DNA from 3 places in the Streptomyces sp. NBC_01261 genome. Region 3 is predicted to be linked to each of the others. Evidence: riboswitches for the same ligand, from Rfam matches in the RefSeq annotation. Region 3 holds a riboswitch; each other region holds the start of a gene.

Evidence for each region. A riboswitch is a leader RNA that binds a small molecule or an ion and turns the genes downstream of it on or off. The one in region 3 is predicted to bind cyclic di-AMP.
Region 1: another riboswitch for cyclic di-AMP. It lies ahead of OG226_RS09025 (M23 family metallopeptidase); the one in region 3 lies ahead of OG226_RS29655 (transglycosylase family protein).
Region 2: another riboswitch for cyclic di-AMP. It lies ahead of OG226_RS22060 (transglycosylase SLT domain-containing protein); the one in region 3 lies ahead of OG226_RS29655 (transglycosylase family protein).

What each region holds. Positions count from the first base shown of each region.
Region 1 covers NZ_CP108463.1:2,055,021-2,057,279, reverse strand. The annotation lists gene OG226_RS09030 (alpha-galactosidase) at 1-609, shown strand, start outside; cyclic di-AMP (ydaO/yuaA leader) riboswitch at 912-1,074, shown strand; gene OG226_RS09025 (M23 family metallopeptidase) at 1,079-2,014, shown strand; gene OG226_RS09020 (SGNH/GDSL hydrolase family protein) at 2,203-2,259, shown strand, end outside.
Region 2 covers NZ_CP108463.1:5,035,902-5,038,160, reverse strand. The annotation lists gene OG226_RS22065 (HAD family hydrolase) at 1-651, shown strand, start outside; gene OG226_RS22060 (transglycosylase SLT domain-containing protein) at 771-1,250, opposite strand; cyclic di-AMP (ydaO/yuaA leader) riboswitch at 1,254-1,425, opposite strand; gene OG226_RS22055 (CocE/NonD family hydrolase) at 1,689-2,259, opposite strand, start outside.
Region 3 covers NZ_CP108463.1:6,655,645-6,657,903, reverse strand. The annotation lists gene eno (phosphopyruvate hydratase) at 1-44, opposite strand, end outside; gene OG226_RS29655 (transglycosylase family protein) at 377-1,072, opposite strand; cyclic di-AMP (ydaO/yuaA leader) riboswitch at 1,082-1,263, opposite strand; gene OG226_RS29650 (transglycosylase family protein) at 1,458-2,259, opposite strand, start outside.

The DNA of each region.
Region 1 (2,259 bases), 4.6 Mb from region 3:
GAGTCCTGCTCGGGCGGCGGCGGCCGGATCGACCTCGGCATCATGAGCCGTACGGACCAGGTGTGGACCTCGGACAACACCGACCCGCTCGACCGGCTCGCCATCCAGCACGGCTTCAGCCAGATCCACCCCGCGCGCGTGATGGCCGCCTGGGTCACCGACAGCCCGAACACCCAGCTCAACGGCCGCGTCAGCAGCCTGCGTTTCCGGTTCGTGAGCGCCATGGCCGGGGTGCTCGGCGTGGGCGGCGATCTCTCGGAGTGGACCGGGGAGGAACTCGCCGAGGCCCGCCGGTGGGTGGACCTGTACAAGGAGATCCGGCCGCTCGTGCAGCACGGCGACCTCCACCGGCTGCGCCCGCCGAGCGGCGGACTCGGCGCCGTGCAGTACGTCCGCGGCGACGAGACCGTCGTCCTCGCCCTGCTCCAGGCGCAGCACTACGGCGAGCCGCTGCCGGCGCTCCGGCTGCGCGGGCTCGACCCGGCAGCGTCGTACGAATGCCTCGAAACGGGCGAAGTCCACCGGGGGGCCGTGCTGTTGCACCACGGGCTGCGGACCGGGCTGCGCGGTGACCTCGATGCGACGGTTATCCGCCTGCGTCGCATCTGATCCCTCTGTCCCAATTGCAGCCTTCGTCCAACTCGCTCTGGAATAAAGGAACCTGAGAGTTGTGTACGTGAGCAGCGTCATATTCGTGACCGTGCGTCGTTCGTCATGTTCACGTAATTGACGTGCTTTTACAGGGGGATTGAGGGGTTGAGTCCTGTGGGAATTCACGGAGGGTGACGGTGAATTCCCACAGGGAAACACAAGAAACGCAAATCCGTGGAACCTCCTGCTTGTCCCTTTGCGTCTTCCTCGCTTACGTTCGCCACCAATCCGGACGGACGCCCAATCCTGCCGCCGACCGGACTCCGCACACACCCACCCGTATGCGGCAGGAGCGGGGGACCCACAGGTAAGACGCCTGTTCCGGTCTCCGGAACGGGCTTGGGGTTTAGCCGCGACCAGCGCGCGGCCGGGCATCTCCAGCCCGCACCCGACAGCTCACCTCGCAGGCGCCGGAGAGGAATTCGTCATGCCCGTGAAGGGTAAGCACCGCCGCCCGAAGTCCCAGCGACTCACCCGCTCGATGGCCGTAGCCGGAACCGGCGGCGCCGCACTCGCCCTTCCGCTCATGGGGGCCACCGGCGCTCATGCCGCGCCCACGACTTCCGCTCCGGAAAAGGCCGTTCAGTCCCTTCCGGTGACAGAGAAGACGGCGACGGAGAAGGTGGCGACCGCCAAGACCGCGGGCGTCAAGACGTATTCGGTGAAGGCGGGCGACTGGCTCGCGAAGATCGCCGACGAGCAGGACGTCACCGGCGGCTGGAAGAAGATCTACCAGGACAACCGTGAGGCCATCGGCGGCGACCCGTCACTGATCCACCCGGGCCTGAAGCTGACCCTCGGCAAGAAGGCCGCGACGGGCGGGACGGACACCGGTACGTCGTCCAAGTCGTCCGGCACCACGTCTCCTTCGTCCTCGTCGTCGTCCTCCTCTTCCTCGGCGAAGAGCAGCTCGGCCGCGCAGAGCGACGACAGCACGGGCACCAGTACCTCCACCGGCTACACCCTCCCCGTGACCGGCGCCACCATCGGCACCGGCTATCACGTCGCGGGCAGCATGTGGTCCAGCGGCTATCACACCGGCGTCGACTTCGTCGTCCCGACGGGCACCACCGTCAAGGCGGTCGCCGCGGGCACGGTCGTCTCGGCGGCCTACGACGGCGCGTACGGCAACGAGGTCGTCATCCGGCACGCGGACGGCGAGTACTCGCAGTACGCCCACATGTCGCAGCTGTCCGTCTCGGCCGGTCAGACCGTGACCGAGGGCCAGCAGATAGGTCTCTCCGGCGCGACCGGCAACGTGACCGGCCCGCACCTGCACTTCGAGATCCGGACCACGCCGTACTACGGCTCGGACGTGGACCCGGTCGCCTATCTCCGCTCGCACGGCGTCACCGTCGGCTGACACCGGAGCCCGGCGCAGAGCAGTTCCGGGGTCAACGCCCCTGATCGGAGGGTTATTCCGACTTTGGACAACCCTTTACAAGTGGCTTATCTCACCGCCCGTCAACCCCTAAATACGATCGCGTAGGTCACACCTCAGGGTGAATTATGGTTGCCGTGGCTAACGATTCGAAGAGTGACAACAGAGCAGTGATCGGGTCGTACGTGGCGGTGGGGGACAGCTTCACCGAGGGCGTCGGCGATCCA
Region 2 (2,259 bases), 1.6 Mb from region 3:
AGGGTGCGGCCCCTCCTCGACGACCTCGGCTCCAGAGGGCTCGCGGTGTGCGGACAGGGCGCGCAGTTGTACGACGCCGGCGCGGACCGTCTGCTCTGGTCGGTCACCCTGGACCGGGAGTTGGCGGAGACCGCGCTCGGCAAGATCGAGGCGGAGGTCGGCCAGGTGTACGCGGCGGTCGACCAGGACGGCGTGGACGGCCTGACGCTGATCGAGCCCGGCTACTTGATGCCGCACCCCACGCTCCCCGCCGTGCGGGTAGGCAGGCGCGACGACCTCTGGTGCGAACCCATCAGCAAGGTGCTGCTCCGTCACCCCGCCCTGGAGGACGACGAGTTGGCCTCCACGGCCCGCTCGGTGGTCGGTTCCCTGGCCTCGGTCACCATGTCGGGCCCCGGCACCGTCGAACTCCAGCCACTCGGCATCACCAAGGCGACGGGACTGGCCCTCGCCGCCCGCCACTTGGGCCTGACGCCGTCCGACACCATCGCCTTCGGCGACATGCCGAACGACATCCCGATGTTCGACTGGGCGGCCCACGGAGTGGCCATGGCCAACGCCCACCCCGAACTCAAGGCGGTGGCGGACGAGGTGACGACGTCGAACGAGGACGACGGAATCGCGCTGGTCCTGGAAAGACTCTTCAGCTAGAACGCCCTGTTTTTAGGGGCGCGGGGCTGTATCAATGTGCGGCTCCGCCGCGCGGGCGCGACCAGCCACGACAGCGCGAGAGCCGAACAGACAACCCGTCGTGGCTGATCCAACATTTTCTAGTAAGCGCCGTACACGTTGTCGATGGACCCGTACACGGCCGCGGCGTAATTGCAGGCGGCGGTGATGTTCGCAACCGGGTCATACGGATCGAACGAAGTCCCGGCAACGTGATACGCGTTGAACGTCGGGTCGATCACCTGAAGCAACCCCTTCGACGGCGTACCGGCCACCGCGTTGGAGTCCCAGTTGTTGATCGCGTACTGGTTCCCGGAAGACTCACGGATCACGTTCCGGTAGATCCCGTTGTACGTACCCGGAATCCCCTTCTGCGCCATGATCGCGAGCGACTCCCGGATCCACCCGTCAAGGGTGTTGGGGTACCCGGCGAGCGTGGTCGAGGCGGTGGTGGTCGACGTGGTGGCCGCGGACGCGGTGGTCGCACCCACGACGGGCAGCGCGAGGATCGCGACACCGGTACCGGCGACGACGACACGGCGGACGAGGCGGGCACGGCGGGACTGAGCGGTTGCAGGCATGACGAGGTTCCTCTCCGTCGCCTGCGAGGTGAGCTGTCGGGTTCGGGCTGGGAGGTGCCCGGCCGCGCCCTTGCGGACGTGACTTAACCCCAAGCCGTTCCGGTCGTGACGACCGGCCCGGCGACCTACCTGGTTCCCCCGCTCCTGCCGTGCGAGAAGTTCGTGACTGGGATGCCGGGCGGCGGCAGGATTCGGCGTTCCGCTCGACAGGCCGGGAAACTATGCGAGAGCACATGTCCGGAACAAGTGGCGGAATCACACCTAACCCCTATTGACCTTGGTCTGAGGCGTATGGGGCACTTGATCCTTTGCGCGAGCCAAGGGTCAATTGTCAAATGCCGTAAGGGAAAACGCGGGCAGACCAGGACACAGGTCACGCACAGAAACGCGTGACCCAAGTCACGGGAGGATTAAGAACGGCAAATCGGGCATTCATCCTCAACTGGCAGTTCTCGGAATCCTTTTCTCCCATGTGCGATGGAAGATCACTTCTTCGCCCTCGGTGCAGATGACCTCGTTCGAGGTAATAAATTCCGTTTCGTCGCAAGTAATCTCCGACCGCGTCCGTACGGTCGTGTCCCATCCCAGCTCCGGCCGGTGCAGCCGGATCGACCAGTCCGACCGGGTGCGCGCCGACAGCGGGTCGGACTCGTCGATCGTGTACGTCTCCAACGCGTCCTCGGTGAATTCGAGACCGTCCGGGTACACGCGCGTGCCGCCGTACCGGGGATCCACCTCCAGCCGCCACTCCCCCTTCGCGACATCCCGTACCACCAGCCGCTCGGGGCGTGGTTCGTCCAGCGTGGCCGGGTGGTTGACCCCGAGCGGCTCGGCCTCCTCGGGTTCCTCGAAACGGATGCCCTCCGTCAACTCCCGCTCCCGCACGGGAAGTTCGAGCGCGCTTCCCTCCGGGTCCAGCGTGAACCCCGCCGCCGACTCCGGCTGCGGCCAGATCCACGGCCAGTACGCCGACGACACCGCGAGCCGGATGCGGTGCCCGGGCGGGAAC
Region 3 (2,259 bases):
AGGATTTCCCGGGCTACGACGACGTCGATGGACGGCACGAGCATCTCCTTCTTGGGATCTGACGCGGCTACGGCAACACCGCAGCGGCTCTGCGAGACGAGCCTAACCGGCTCGGGGCGATTGGCCATCCGGTCGGCCGCCTGATGGACAGAACCGAGAGTAAATTGTTTCCGAACGGAACAAAAAGTCCCGGCAAGCGGCGGGTATGGGGACGGGGGCGGCGGGCCGAGGACGCAAAAAAGCCCCGCCCCGGTGCGTACGGGGGAACACGCACCGGAGCGGGGAGCCCGTGGGGGACGGGGGTGACCCTCACGAGGTCTCCATGATGGGGACCCCGGATGTGAGGGCGCTGTGGTTCAGCTACGAGACCGATAGGTCACTTCAGGTGGAGCTGCTGGCCCGGGAAGATGAAGTCGGCGTCGTCGATGATGTTCTTGTTCAGCTTGAACAGCTGCTGCCAGCCGCCCTTCACCTTGTGCTTCTCGGCGATGGAGCTGAGGGTGTCGCCCTTGACGACCTTGTACTCGCCGTCGCCCTTCTTGACCTTCTTGCCGGTCGGGGTGGTGACGGTCTTCTTGGCGGCCGGGCGCTCGGCGGAGCGGGAGGCGGTGGTGTCGCTCGTGGAACGCTCGGTGGTGCTCTTGGAGGAGCTGGAGCTGTTCGAGCCGCTCGACGAGCTGGAGCTGCCGCCGGAGTACGAGGCGCCGGAGAGGCCGGTGCCGCAGGTGGGCCAGGCGCCCTTGCCCTGGGCGGCGAGAACCTTCTCCGCCACGGCTATCTGCTGGGACTTGGAGGCCTGGTTCGCGGTGGAGGCGTAGGCGGTGCCGCCGTACGCGGCCCACGTCGAGGCGGAGAACTGCAGACCGCCGTAGTAGCCGTTACCGGTGTTGATGGACCAGTTGCCGCCGGACTCGCAGCTGGCGACCGTGTCCCACTCGGACGCGGTGGCGGCGGAGGCACTGCCGGTGGCCATGAGCGGCGCGGCGATCGCGACACCGGTGACGCCGGCGAGCGTGGCGACGCGGGTGGCCTTGGACGGACGGCGGTGCTTGCCCTTGCTGGAAAACAGCATGGAAAATCCCAATCCCCTCACCGACGCCTGCGAGGTGAGCTGTCGGGTTCGGGCCGTGTGAGTTGCCCGGCCGTGCTCGTACGTCTCGTACGCGGCACGACTTAACCCCAAGCCGGTTCCGGTCGTCTCTCAACTCCCGGGCCCGGCGCTTACCTTGGGTCCCCCGCTCCTGCCTACGGCGCTTGACGCGACGACTGTTCCCGGAGGCCGCTGGCAGGACTCGGCGTGTGCGGCAACCGGGGCTCGTGGTGACGAGCGGCCTTGACCGTAGACACGGAATCGGCGGAATTTCAAAGACGATCAGGGCTTCTGAGACTCATCCCACACTTTGATCAAACCGGACATTCCCGAGCGAAGCATGACGCGAACTCCCGCTGTTCTCTTGCTACTTTTCGTCCGCTTCCGTACCGACGTCCAAGGTCTGACCGGCGGCGATCTGGGTCGGATCGGCGCCTATCACCTTTTTGTTCTCGGCGTAGAGCGCAGTCCATCCGCCGTCGTAGCCAAGGGAGTCGGCGATCGACGCGAGGGAGTCGCCGGCGCGGACGATGTAGGTCTGCGGCGACACGCTCTCCTCGGCACTGGCGCCGCGATGCTTACCGGCACTCTGCTGAGTGCTCTGCTGATCGCCCTGCTGGTCGTCGGAATCACCGAGCGCGCCGGTGTCGACGAGGCTCCATTTGCCCACCGCCTGGGCCGGGTTGTCCGATTCGTCGATTTTCGGGGAGGCGGCGACCGAGTCGTTGCCGACCGAAGGGGTGGTGGACTTGTCGGACTTGCTGGAGTTGTCCGTCGCGGTGGGCGAGGGACTGTCGGTCGACGAGTCGCCGCCGGACGCGTCGGACGAAGTCGAGTCCGTGGCGCCGGAGTCGGACAACCCGGAGGAAGCGGGCGAGTCGGACGAACCGGAGTCGGAGTCGGAACCGGAGTCGGAGGAGCCGGTCGGGGTGGCCGACGGGGAGTCGCTCGCGAGGCCGGTGTCGACGTCCGTCGAACCCGAGGAGGTGGTGAGACCGGAGAGCAGCGCGCAGGTGGTCCACGCGGAGGTGCCCTTGTCGTCGAGGACCTTCTCGGCGACGGCTATCTGCTGCGAGCGGCTGGCCAGGTCGGCGCTCGGGGCGTAGGCGAGGCCGCCGTACTTCTCCCATTCGTCCTGGGTCATCTGCAGGCCGCCGAAGTAGCCGTTT